3 regions of the Duganella hordei genome follow, and region 1 is predicted to be linked to each of the others. Evidence: predicted binding sites of a transcription regulator. Region 1 holds the regulator's gene; each other region holds the start of a gene.
What was found. The regulator sigma-54, encoded in region 1, starts transcription at its own class of promoters, with help from an activator protein. The targets are predictions, from matches to a motif close to TGGCANGNAANCTGCTTT.

Region 1 (4,487 bases):
ACCTGGTAGTGCAGCGCCTTGGCCGCGCGCTCCATCTCGGCCGGCAGCGAGCCGTCGGCCGCCATCTGCCCCATCGCGTGGTCGAACACCTTGCGGCCCCAGCCCAGGTAGCGCTGGTCGCCCGTCACGCCGCCGACCGCGGTGACGGCCAGGCCTTCCCAGTAGTAGTGGTTGTTGCGGCCGCCCTTCTTCGCATCGGAGTGGGCCATCGTGGCGTCGGCCAGCGTCTTGAGCCAGCCTTCGATGGCCTGCTGCTGCGCGGCGCCGGCGGCCGGCTTCAGGCGCGCGTAGCTGAGCGCCATGCCGCCCAGCGTCCACTTGCGCACGTAGTAGGCCTGCTCGCTGGACAGCTTGCCCAGCATGGCCTTCTGCCCGGCCCAGCTGGCCAGCCAGGTCAGCGCGCAGGCGCCGTCGGCCGCGTTGGCCTTGGGGTCGAGCTGGTAGGCGGTGGCGCCCTTCGCCACCTCGGCCAGGAAGTCTTCGATCGGCTTGGTGTTGGCGATGTTGCGCGCCCGTAGCACCGGATCGATGACGGAATGGTGCGCGTCCGAGTAGTAGCTGTTGGCGTCGATGTCGATGCGGGCCGGCGGCGGCGCTTCGCACGCCAGCGCCGCGCCGGTGGCGAGCAGGCCAAGCAATGACGTGCTGGCAATCAGGTGAGATTTCATGGGAGGGCTCATCAAGTTAAACGTTTAACTATCTTACCTCAAAAAAGGGCGCCGATGCGCCCTTAGTCGAGTGGTGCCGGGGCCGTTGTTATAGGGCGGCGGCAGCGGGTTCGTAGCTATCCGGGAGATGCTTGATCGCATCGTGGCCGTGCTCTTGGACCTTGGCTTTGTATTTCATGACCTGCCGATCCAGCTTGTCGATCAGCGTATCGATGGCGGCGTACAGGTCCTGGGACAGGCTTTCCACGTAGACGGTTTTACCCGACATGCGCAGGTTGATTTCAGCCTTCTGGCGTTTCTCTTTCTCTTTAAGGTTATCTACAGTCAGAATGACAGCAATATCAATCACTTGATCAAAGTGGCGTGTGACGCGTTCGAGCTTGTTCTGCACGTATTCACGGATGGCCGAGGTCACTTCGAGATGATGTCCACTGATGGTGAGATTCATACACACTCCTAAAGATGATGTCGCTTCTTACGGTTAGTGCGTGGCCCATTACTACCGGGCGCGCAGGAACCAAGTAACTACAAAGACTTGCGGAGACTGACTGGCGGGATTTTCAACGCTTCGCGATATTTGGCAACAGTTCGTCGCGCAATCACCATGCCTTGTTCTCCCAGCATGTCCGCAATCTTACTGTCGGATAAAGGATTTTTCGGGTCTTCTGCTCCTGTCAATTGCACGATGAGTGCGCGTATCGCCGTCGAACTTGCTTCCCCTCCCGCTTCGGTGGCGACATGGCTACCAAAGAAATATTTCAACTCAAACATGCCGTGCGGGGTCAGCATGTATTTTTGAGTTGTTACCCGAGAAATAGTACTCTCGTGTAAACCCAGTGTATCAGCAATTTCGCGAAGCACAAGGGGGCGCATGGCAACCGCGCCGTGCGAGAAAAAGTTCTTTTGTCTTTCTACTATCGCCTGGGCGACGCGCAGGATGGTGTCGAAACGCTGGCGCATATTCTTGATCAGCCACTTGGCTTCCTGCAGCTGCGCGCCCATCGCGCCCTCGCCTTTTCCCTGCTTGAGCAGGTTGGCGTACATGGCGTTGACGCGCAGGCGCGGCATGACGTCGTTGTTCAGGCTGACCTGCCAACCGGTGCGCGATTTCTTGACGATGACGTCCGGCACCACGTAGTCGGACACGTCCGACGCGAACGCCGAACCGGGATGCGGATTGCACTGGCGGATCACGGTTTGCGCCTCGCGCAAATCCTCGTCGTCGCACAGCAGCGCTTTTTTCAGCTTGTTGAAATCGCGCTGGGCAAACCACGTCAGATGGTTTTCAACGATGGCCAGCGCCATGCGCCGCGTCACCATCGGCACGCCCGGCAAGCGCTTGATTTGCAGCGCCAGGCACTCGGACGCGTTGCGCGCGCCCACGCCCATCGGATCAAAGCTCTGCAGCAGCGACAAGGCGGTCTGCAGTTCGTCGATGTCCAGTTCCAGTTCCTCCGGCAGGCGGGCGTGGATGTCCTCCAGCGATTCCTCCAGGTAGCCGTTTTCGTCGAGCGCGTCGATGATCAGCTCGACCAGCGCGCGGTCGCGCATTTCCAGCACCGTCACGCGCATCTGTTCCATCAGGTGCTCGCGCAGCGTGCAGTGGTTGGCTTCGAGCTGCGGGCGCGCGTCCTCGTCGTCGGGCGCCTTGCTGCGGCCGGCGTCGCTCCAGTCGACGTCGGCGTCGCTGCTGGTGCTTTCGGTGTCGGCGGCGGGGCCGTCGTAGTTGTCGGCGTCGGCGGCCGGCGCTTCCTGCGCGTTGGGCGGGCCTTCCGGCGGCGCGTCGCCGACCGGGGCCTGCTGGCTGATGGCGCCGTCCGACAGCAGCCGCAGCGAGCGGTCCAGCGGGTCGTCGAGACGCTCCAGCAGCGGGTTATCGGTCAGCAGCTGTTCGAGTTCCTGGTGCAGCTCCAGCGTGGACAACTGCAGCAGCCGGATCGACTGCTGCAGCTGAGGTGTCAGCGCGAGGTGCTGCGACGTGCGCAGTTGCAATGACTGTTTCATGGGGTAAGGCTACATCCTGAAGTGTTCACCCAGGTACACGCGACGCACCGACTCATTGGCGATGATGTCGTCTGGCCGGCCTGAAGCCAATACCGTGCCCTGGTTGATGATATACGCGCGGTCGCAGATGCCCAGCGTCTCGCGCACATTGTGATCGGTAATGAGGACGCCGATGCCGCGTTCCTTGAGGAAGCGCACGATGCGCTGGATCTCAATGACGGCGATCGGGTCGACCCCGGCGAATGGTTCGTCGAGCAGCACGAAGCGCGGATTGGTGGCCAGCGCGCGCGCGATCTCGACCCGGCGGCGTTCGCCGCCCGACAGCGACAGCGCCTGGTTTTCGCGCAGCTTTTCGATCTGCAAATCGGCCAGCAGGGTATTGAGCCGTTCATCAATTGCAGCCTTGGATAAAGGCTTGCCGTCCACTTTCTGGATTTCGAGGACGGCGCGGATATTTTCTTCCACGGTCAGCTTGCGGAACACCGACGCTTCCTGCGGCAGGTAGGACAGCCCCAGCGACGCGCGGCGGTGGATCGGCAGGCTGGAGATGTCGGTGCCGCTGATGTCGATGGTGCCGGCGTCCGACGGCACCAGGCCGACGATCATGTAGAACGAGGTGGTCTTGCCGGCGCCGTTGGGGCCCAGCAGGCCAACCACTTCGCCGCACTCGACCTGCAGCGAAACGTCGTGCACGACCTGGCGCTTGCCGTAAGTCTTTTGCAGGCCTTTGACGATCAGGGTGCTACCGCAGGATGGTTCCATTTATTTCCCCGGCGTAGGCGTGGTGGCGGAGGCGGCAGGCGCCGAGGCTGCAGGCGCCGCCGGACGGATCGCCGGCTGGATCACCATCGTGCCACGGCCGGCGCCCGGCTTGCTCTCGCCGGTGACGGTGTTCTTGACCGCGAACTGTTCCTTGCGGCTGTCATAGGAAATGAATTCGCCGTCGACCTCGTCGCTCAGGCGGCCGCCTTCGAGACGGCGCACCTTGGCCTTGGAAAATAGCTTGACCAGGTCGGTCTTGTCGCTGTACTCGATGCGTTCGGCTTCGCCGTCGACCCACTGGTCGCCGGCACCGTCGCGCTTCTGGCGGAAGGTGGCCAGCGTGCCCGGGGTGCTGGTCAACACGACAAAGTTATAGCCTTCCGGATCGGTCGTCACGACCGCCTTCGGCGACTTCATCAGCAAGGTGCCGCGGGTCAGCACGACGTTGCCGATCAGCGTCTTGATTTGCTTGACGTCGTCGATCTGCAGATCGTCGTAATCGATCTTGGTCGGTTTGTTGGCGTCGGCTTTTTCCGCATGGGCCGCGCCAGCCGCCATCAGCAGCATCGCGGCCGTCAGGATCAGTTTTTTCATCATCATTCCATTCTTCATCATTGGTTCTTTCAATGGCCGCGCGGCGGCACGGTCAGTTGCCCGCGCCCGCCCAGTTGCACCTGGCGGGTGGCGTTGTTGGCCTTCATGCCGACGCCGTTGGCCGTCGCGTTGCCCATTTCCAGCGCGACCGGCGCCGTGGTTTCCATTCTTTCCTCGTCCGGGAAGACGGTCAGCGCCGGGGTCGTCATGCGCATCGCCTGCGCTTGCGGCGTGGCCGGGCGCACGACGTCCACATTACCATTGAGCTGGACCCGCGTATTGCCCTGGTCGACATGCGCGGTATCGGCATGGATATTCATCGGCGGCTGGTTGCCCGCCAGGCTGTGCACGTAAGGCTTGTCGATGTCGGAAGCGTCGTCGACCGGACGGTGGGTCAGCTTGTCGCCGGAAATGATGTAGGCCGGCTGGCCCGCCTTGTTCATGCGTACGAGGCTGAAG
Region 2 (4,487 bases), on a different contig from region 1:
CCGCTGGACCGACAACGACCTGCTGCTGCCCGGCTTCCTGCAAACCGCGCAAGCCTTCATCGGCGGCATCGCCAGCGGCGAGCTGACGGGCCGCATCGGCGCCTCGCTGTCCGTGCTGTTGCAGGGCTATGTCGTCGGCGTGCTGGCCGCCTTCGCGCTGACCGCGCTGGCCGCGTCGACCAGGATCGGCCGCGACCTGCTGGAGACGCTGACCTCGATGTTCAACCCGCTGCCGGCCATCGCGCTGCTGCCCCTGGCCCTGCTGTGGTTCGGCCTCGGCCGCGCCAGCCTGATCTTCGTCATCGTGCATGCGGTGCTGTGGCCGCTGGCGCTGGGCGCCTACGCCGGATTCCAGGGCGTGCCCGAAACGCTGCGCATGGCCGGCCGCAATTACGGCCTGCGCGGGCTGCGCTTCGTGCTGCAGATCCTGGTGCCGGCCGCGCTGCCGTCGATATTGTCCGGCCTGAAAATCGGCTGGGCCTTCGCCTGGCGCACGCTGATCGCGGCCGAGCTGGTGTTCGGCACCACCGGCGGCCAGGGCGGCCTCGGCTGGTACATTTTCCAGAACCGCAACGAGCTCTACACCGACAAGGTTTTCGCTGGCCTGGCCGCCGTCATCCTGATCGGGTTGCTGGTGGAGAACGTCGTATTCCGTCCACTGGAAACGTTCACCATCCGCCGCTGGGGCATGCAGCGCTGAAGGATGGGCTGGCAGGATTTCGGCTTTGTGCCGTAGAATCTGCAAATGCACATCAAAATTACTGGTTTGATTCTTGCTTGCTTAAGAGTCATGAACCACACTCCGTCCCTAGTATGACCATGAAACATTTACGTATCGTGGTCGTCAACACCATCATCCACGCCGGCGACGAGGATGACGAGTCGTTGCGCGCCCAGGCCGAGCGGGCCCGCGCGCTGCGCATCGGCCTGCTGGAGGCGGGCTACGACATCGTCGCCTCGCTGCCGCCGGACATGTACCTGCCCGAGCGCATCGCCCAGCTGCAGCCGGACATGATCATCGTCGATGCCGAGTCCGACGCGCGCGACGTGCTGGAGCACATCGTCATCGCCACGCGCGACGAGCGCCGGCCCATCGTCATGTTCACCGAGAGCGAGGATACCGAGAGCATGGAGGCGGCCATGGCGGCCGGCGTGTCGGCCTACATCGTGGCCGGCCTGCAGAGCGAGCGCATCAAGCCGGTGCTGCAGGTGGCGCTGGCCCGCTTCAAGCGCGAGCAGAAGCTGCTGGACGAGCTGTCCGACACCAAGAGCAAGCTGGCCGAGCGCAAGATCATCGAACGCGCCAAGGGCCTGTTAATGGAACGCCAACGTTTCACCGAAGAGCAGGCCTTTCAAAAGCTGCGCAGCATGGCGATGAGCAAGAACCTCAAGCTGTCCGAAGTGGCCCAGCGCATCATCGACGTCGAAGACTTGCTCGGCTAAATCCCCCGTCCAAAATGATGCACTGCGCAATAGCGGTGCATTTTTTTGCGCCACGGCGCGGCGCGCCTCTCCCCGTTTTTTGCCCATTCCCCTCTGTAAACCCTGCTGGCACGGACCTTGCAGTAGCTCAAGTATGCGCAATGTCGCGCACGATGATTCCCGCCAACGGCGGCGGGGACCACCAGACAACGATGTCTACACTCATGAATTCGTTCATGTGGGTAGACTTTTTTTTTGGGGATTTGCGATGGAATATAAAAAGCTACAAGCGGGCAGCGACCTGCCATCCGGCGGCAACGCCGACACTGGCGTCAATATCAAACGCCGGCAAATCATCCAAGGCGCAAGTCTAGTAGCTGGGGGGAGCATGTTGGGATTGTCAACGGGTGGGGTATGGGCGGCTGGTTCGGACAAGCCGGAAAAGGAAGAAATCAAGATCGGCTTCATTCCGCTGACCGACTGCGCCTCCGTGGTGATGGCGTCGGTGCTGGGGCTGGATAAAAAATACGGCGTCAAGTTCGTGCTCAGCAAGGAGGCCTCATGGGCCGGCGTGCGCGACAAGCTGGCCAACGGCGATCTCGACGCGGCCCATGTGCTGTATGGCCTGCTTTACGGCGTACAGATGGGCATCGGCGGCCAGAAGAAGGACATGGCGGTGCTCATGAGCCTGAACAACAACGGCCAGGCCATCACGCTGTCCAAAAAACTGTCGGACAAGGGCGCGGTCGATGGCGCATCGCTGGCCAAGCTGATGCAGACCGACAAGCGCGAATACACCTTCGCCCAGACCTTCCCGACCGGCACCCACGCGATGTGGCTGTACTACTGGCTGGCCGCCAACGGCATCAATCCGATGAAGGACGCCAAGGTCATCACCGTGCCGCCGCCGCAGATGGTGGCCAATATGCGCGTCGGTAACATGGACGGCTTCTGCGTGGGCGAACCATGGGGCCACCGGGCCATCATGGACGGCATCGGCATCACCGCCACCACCACCCAGGACATCTGGAAGGATCACCCGGAGAAGGTGCTGGGCTCGACGCTGGAATTCGCCAAGAAGTATCCCAACACCTGCCGCGCGATGATGGCCGCCATCCTCGAAGCGGGCAAGTGGATCGATTCGTCGCTGGCCAACAAGAACAAGATGGCCGAGGTCATTGCCGACAAGTCCTACGTCAACACCAGCAAGGACGCGATCGACCAGCGCATCATGGGCCGCTACCAGAATGGCCTGGGCAAGACCTGGGACGACGCCAACCACATGAAGTTCTACAACGACGGCGCGGTCAACTTCCCTTACCTGTCGGACGGCATGTGGTTCATGACGCAGCATCGCCGCTGGGGGCTGATGAAGGAGGATCCGGACTACCTGGCCGTCGCCACGGCGGTCAACCAGATCGACCTGTACAAGGATGCGGCGGCGATGACCAAGACACCGGTGCCCAAGAGCCCCATGCGCAGCTCGAAGCTGATGGACGGTTCCGTTTGGGACGGCAAGAACCCGAAAGCGTTCGCCGCCTCGTTCAAAATCAAAGCCTGATAGGAGAATGCCATGAACGCCATGCTCCAGCCGGAAAGCGCCGCGCCCGTCGCGGCGGCCATCGAAGCTCCTACCGCGGCCGCACCGGCGCGCCGCCCGCGCCGTCCGCTGGCGGCCAATTCCGCGACCCGCGTGCGGCAGCAGGTGTCCGCCACGGCGGTGAAGATCGTCGCGCCGCTGCTGGGCGCGGCCTTGCTGGTGCTGGTCTGGCAGATCATCACCACCAACAACTCCGCCTTCCCGACGCCGCTGGCCACGCTGCAGGAAGCGGTCAAGTTGTTCTCCGATCCGTTCTACCGCACCAGCCCGAACGACCAGGGCATAGGCTGGAACGTGCTGGCGTCGCTGCAGCGCGTGGCGGTGGGCTTCGGACTGGCCGCCATGGTCGGCATTCCGCTGGGCTTTTTGATCGGTCGCGTGCAGTTCGTCGGCAACATGTTCGGCCCGATCATCAGCTTGCTCAAGCCGGTGTCGCCGCTGGCCTGGCTGCCTATCGGGCTGCTGGTGTTCAAGTCCGCCAACCCGGCGGCCATATGGTCGATCTTCATCTGCTCGATCTGGCCGATGATCATCAACACCGCCGTGGGCGTGCAGCGCGTGCCGCAGGACTACATGAACGTGGCGCGCGTGCTGAACCTGTCGGAGTGGAAGGTGCTGACCAAGATCCTGCTGCCGTCGGCGCTGCCCTACATCCTGACCGGCGTGCGGCTGTCGATCGGCACCGCATGGCTGGTGATCGTCGCGGCGGAAATGCTGACCGGCGGCGTGGGCATCGGCTTCTGGGTGTGGGACGAGTGGAACAACCTGAATGTCCCGCACATCATCATCGCCATCGTCGCCATCGGCGTGGTCGGGCTGATGCTGGAACAGGCGCTGATGGCCTTGGCCCGCGCCTTCACCTACGAACAAGTATCGAACTAAGGAGCACCATCATGGACGAGCCAAAATTCATCGATATCGAAGGCGTGGAGATGGTCTTCCATACCAAAAAAGGCGTGTTCCACGCGCTGCGGGAAATCGACCTGACGGTGCGCAAGGGCGAATTCATCACGCTGATCGGCCATTCGGGCTGCGGCAAGTCGACGCTGCTCAACCTGATCGCCGGCCTGCTGAAACCGACCGACGGCGTGCTGTTGTGCGCCAACCGGGAAATCGCCGGACCGTCGCCGGAGCGCTCGGTGGTGTTCCAGAACCATTCGTTGCTGCCGTGGCTGACCTGCTACGAAAACATCCACCTCGGCGTGGAGCGCGTGTTCGGCAAGACGGAAACCCGCCAGCAGCTGCGCGAGCGCACCATGCAGGCGCTGGCGCTGGTCGGCCTGACTGCGGCCGAGGCCAAGCGTCCGCATGAAATCTCGGGCGGCATGAAGCAGCGCGTCGGCATCGCCCGCGCGCTGGCGATGGAGCCGAAAGTGCTGCTGATGGACGAACCGTTCGGCGCGCTCGACGCGCTGACCCGCGCCCACCTGCAGGATGAGCTGCTGAAGATCGTCGCCGCCACCAA
Region 3 (4,487 bases), on a different contig from region 1:
GGCTCATGGAAATGGTAGGCATAGGTTTCGGCGTCGATCTGTGCCACCGAGCCTTCCTGGGCCCGGATGCAGCCGGCGAAGTAGCGGAAATGGTCGATCGCCAGCGGAATATCGGCGGCGGTGGTTTCGCGGATAGGCTTGCCGTTGTCGATGGTTTCGGCGGTGGCGATCAACGCCAGGTTGGCTTCCATGCGGTCGGCGATCTTGTTGAGGATGTTGGCGCGCTCGGTCTGCGAGGTCTTGCCCCAGGCGTCCTTGGCGGCGTGGGCGGCGTCCAGCGCCAGCTCGACATCCTCGGCGGTGGAACGCGCCACTTCGCAGAATACCTGGCCGGTGATCGGCGTGACGTTGCCGAAGTATTCGCCCTTGACCGGCGCGACGAACTTGCCGCCGATGTAGTTGTCATAGCGTTGTTTGAATGGATTGGCAACGCCCAGTTTGCTGATGTCTGCGAGATTCATGTCGTCCTCTTTCTGCTGTGGTTATGAGGCCGCTGTAAAGCGTAGCGGCGGTGGGTACTGCGCCCTCTCCTTTTCGCAAGCACCGTGCCAGCACCGCTCATACAGGGGAATACCGTGCGGCGAGGGTGCTACGGCCTGTCGCGGCCGTGTGTCAACTGTTCATCTTTGGAACAGGTGTGTGCCGATGGAGCAGCGGGATCAGCGGATCACCACACCCCAAGGCAGCTCGCGGACGGCAATGTCCGGCTGCTTGACGGCGCCGGCCGTATCGATGACGGAAACACTGTTCGAGCGGCCGTTGGCCACGTACAGCCTGGCGCCGTCCGGCGTCAGCGCCATGTTCCAGGGCCGCTTGCCGACGGCGACGGTGGCCACTACGGCATTGGTGGCGGTGTCGATCGCCATCACGCTGGCATCGATACCGTTCGAGACGTAGACCATGCGGCCGTTCGGATGCACCGCGATGCCGTTGGCGTTCCTGCCGGCGGGGATGCGCGCTACCGCCGCCAAGGTCGCCATGTCGACCACATACACGGCGTTGGCCAGCTCGCAGGCCACATAGGCGCGGGCGCCGTCCGGACTGAAACCCATGCCGCGCGGGCGCAGGCCGACGGCGACGGAGCCGCTCTGGCGCCGCGCCGCGACATCGATCACGTCGACCTGCTCCGCCTCCTCGGCGCTGACCAGCAGCCAGCGTCCGTCCGGGCTGAACACGGCGTGCTCGGGATTCTTGCCCCGCACCGGAATATCGGCCAGCACCTCGCCGCTGCGGGCGTCGATCAGCGTGACGCTATTGCTTTCCTCGACCGCCACGGCGACATAGCGGCCGTCCGCCGACGCGCCCACGCCCTCCGGCGACTTGCCCAGTGCGATGCTGCGCACCACGTCGCCGCTGGCGGTATCGATCACCAGCAGCGCGTTGCTGGCGGCATCGGTCACGAACAAGCGCGTGCCCGCCGGATCGGCGGCGATACCGCGCGGCCGCCTGCCGGCGGCAATCTGGCGCAGCACTTTATCGGTGGACGTATCGATCACGCTGACGGTTCCTGATTTTTCATTCGGCACGTAGGCCAGAGGCGCTGCCCATGCCGGGCCGGCCAGCAGGAGGAGCAAAGATAGAAGGATGCGGGAGCTGTTCATGGAGTCGCCTTTCAGAAAATACCCATACCGTTGCAATCGCCATGCCACGCATAAAAACCGGATGGCAGGTATATTGCTTACTGGTCCGATATAACACTGACCAAAACGGAGACAACATGAAGCAATCCCTTTTCCCCTTGAATGCGGTGGCGGCGCTGTTCGCCCTTGGCAGCGGCGCCATGGCCGCCGAGGAAGCCGGCGTTCCGCCTGACGTGGTGGTGGTCAGCGCCACCCGCGTAGGCCACACTGTGTTCGACATGCCCGCCGCGATCGACGTGATCGACGCCGCGCGGATCCGCGACGGCCAGGCGCGCGTCAACGCCAGCGAGGCGTTGGCGGCGGTGCCCGGCCTGGTGGCACAAAACCGCCAGAACTATGCACAGGACCTGCAGATATCCTCACGCGGCTTCGGCGCCCGCTCGGCGTTCGGGGTGCGCGGCGTGCGGCTGATCGCCGACGGCATCCCGGCCAGCATGCCGGATGGCCAAGGCCAGGCCGCCACCTTCAATCTCGACATGGCCGAGCGTATCGAGGTATTGCGCGGGCCGTTTTCCGCCATCTACGGCAACCACTCCGGCGGTGTGATCCAGCTGTTCACACGCGAGGGCGAAGGCGCGCCATCGGTTGAAACCACGCTCACGGCAGGCAGCTATGGCAGCCGCAAGGCCGACCTGAACGCCCAAGGCAAGCAGGCCGGCATCGGCTATGTGCTGGACGCCTCGCGCTTCGAGACCGACGGCTACCGCGCCCACAGCGCCGCCACCCGCGACCAAGTCTACGCCAAACTGACGCTGGCGCCGGTGGAAGGCGCCACCTTGGCCATCGTCTCCAATGCGCTGCGCCAGGACGACACCCAAGACGCGCTGGGCGTCACTTGGGCCACCTACCAGCGTGATCCGCGCGCCGGCGAGATCGACACCACCGACACGCAAACGCCGAAACGCACGCTGGCAGACCGCTACAACACCCGCAAGAGCATCGACCATCAGCAGATCGGCGCCAGCTGGGAGCAGCGATTCGGCGAAGACCGTATGCGCGTCACCGCTTACGGCGGCAATCGCGGCGTGATCCAGTACCAGGCGTTCTCCAAGGCCTTCCAGGCGCCCGCCACACACTCCGGCGGCGTAGTCGATTTCGACCGCGATTTCTACGGCACGGACCTGAACTGGCTGCACGTCGGCCAACTGGCGGGCGGCAAGCTCAGTACCACCGTCGGTGTTGAGTACGGCCGCTCCAGCGACGCGCGCAAAGGCTATGAAAACTTCATCGGCACACAGTTCGGTGTCAAGGGCGCGCTGCGGCGCGACGAGAACGATAAAGTGACCAACCTCGATCCTTACGCACAAGCCGAGTGGGAAGCCGGCGCGTGGATGCTGAGTGCGGGCCTGCGCCACAGCAGCGTGAAGATTTCCGTTGACGACCACTTCCTCGGCAATGGCAACGACAGCGGCAGCCTCGATTACAGCCACACCACACCGGTACTGGGATTGCTGTACAAGTTGACGCCGGGGCTGAACGTGTACGCCAGCGCCGCACGCGGCTTCGAGACGCCGACGCTCAATGAGCTGTTCTACTCAGGCACCGGCGGCGGCTTCAACTTCCGTCTGCAACCGGCGCAAAGCACCCACCTGGAAGCCGGCATCAAGGCTCGCCTGGGCGAGCAGACCCGCATCAACGCTGCGGTGTTCCAGGTCCGTACCCGCGACGAACTGGTGGTCGACAGCAGCAGCGGCGGCCGCACCAGCTACCGCAACGCCGGCCGCACGCTGCGTCAGGGGATGGAGTTGTCGCTCGACAGCTCCTGGCGCTATGGCCTGAGCACGCGCATGGCGCTGACGAGCCTGCGCGCCGTCTACGACCGGGGCTTCGGCACGGTGCTGGAAGGCAGCCGCCTGCCGGGCGTACCGAATGCGAACGCTTACGGCGAACTGGCTTGGAAAGACGGCGCGGACCGTTTCGGCGCCTCGCTGGAAGCGGTCGCCAGCAGCAGGATCTATGCGGAAGACGCCAACGCCGACAAACCGGCGCCGGGCTATGGCGTGCTCAATGCGCGTGTCAACGCCAGCCAGCAATGGCAAGGCTGGCGCTTCAAGCAGTTCGTGCGTTGGAACAATCTGCTGGACAGGCAGTACGTCGGTTCGCTGATCGTCGGCGACACCAACAAGCGCTATTACGAGACAGCGCCTGGGCGCAATTGGCTGCTGGGCGCGAGCGCCCAGTATCAATTCTAAACGGTTCTAGAAGCGATAACGCAGTCCGGCCGCCACCGAACGTGGCGCGCCGGGTGCGACAAAGCGAGCTTGATCCGCCTCGCCGCCAGGCTGCAGCAGCGCGCCGTTTGGGAACATGTCGGTCGCGACCGCGCCAAAGCTTTCGTAGCGCCGGTTGGCCAGGTTGGTCACGCGCGCGTACCATTCCCATTTCGGCGCGGGCTGGTAGCTGGCGTGCACCCCAAGTAACGCATGTCCGCGTATGCGCCAGTCAGTCCCTTGCGGCGCAGCCTTGCCGTCCTCATTGCCCTGGGTGCTCATGTCCGACATCGCCATGATGTCCGCGCCCAGCGTCAACGCCTGCGCCGGGCTCCACTCCACACCCAGCTTGAAGGTATGACGAGGCAGTCCCGCCAGACGGGTTCCGGGCGTGACGTGGACATTGCGAACGCCGGTAAACAGGTCGCCTTCCGCATCGTAGGCTGCATCCAGATAACTGTAGCTCAGGCGCGCGGACCACGGACCGTAACGACGGCTGGCGCTCACGTCGGCGCCCTGATGGCGCGTGCGTTCGAAGTTGGAAAAGTAACCCTGCTGCGCCAACGCCGCGCTGCGGAACAGAATATCGTCACGATTCACGATGCGGTAAACCGACACCGCCACCATGTCGCCGCGC

Region 2: the regulator sigma-54 is predicted to act here: its motif matches at 1,550-1,567, upstream of ABWW33_RS10230 (CmpA/NrtA family ABC transporter substrate-binding protein).
Region 3: the regulator sigma-54 is predicted to act here: its motif matches at 1,631-1,648, upstream of ABWW33_RS32360 (beta-propeller fold lactonase family protein).

Annotation. Positions count from the first base shown of each region.
Region 1 is NZ_BPWI01000026.1:7,682-12,168, forward strand. It holds gene ABWW33_RS30790 (alginate lyase family protein) at 1-668, opposite strand, end outside; gene hpf (ribosome hibernation-promoting factor, HPF/YfiA family) at 757-1,116, opposite strand; gene ABWW33_RS30800 (RNA polymerase factor sigma-54) at 1,194-2,672, opposite strand; gene lptB (LPS export ABC transporter ATP-binding protein) at 2,682-3,434, opposite strand; gene lptA (lipopolysaccharide transport periplasmic protein LptA) at 3,435-4,034, opposite strand; gene lptC (LPS export ABC transporter periplasmic protein LptC) at 4,058-4,487, opposite strand, start outside.
Region 2 is NZ_BPWI01000003.1:468,910-473,396, reverse strand. It holds gene ABWW33_RS10240 (ABC transporter permease) at 1-700, shown strand, start outside; gene ABWW33_RS10235 (ANTAR domain-containing response regulator) at 820-1,443, shown strand; gene ABWW33_RS10230 (CmpA/NrtA family ABC transporter substrate-binding protein) at 1,811-2,983, shown strand; gene ntrB (nitrate ABC transporter permease) at 2,996-3,904, shown strand; gene ABWW33_RS10220 (ABC transporter ATP-binding protein) at 3,916-4,487, shown strand, end outside.
Region 3 is NZ_BPWI01000034.1:10,124-14,610, forward strand. It holds gene adh (aldehyde dehydrogenase) at 1-461, opposite strand, end outside; gene ABWW33_RS32360 (beta-propeller fold lactonase family protein) at 660-1,601, opposite strand; gene ABWW33_RS32365 (TonB-dependent receptor family protein) at 1,718-3,832, shown strand; gene ABWW33_RS32370 (TonB-dependent receptor) at 3,839-4,487, opposite strand, start outside.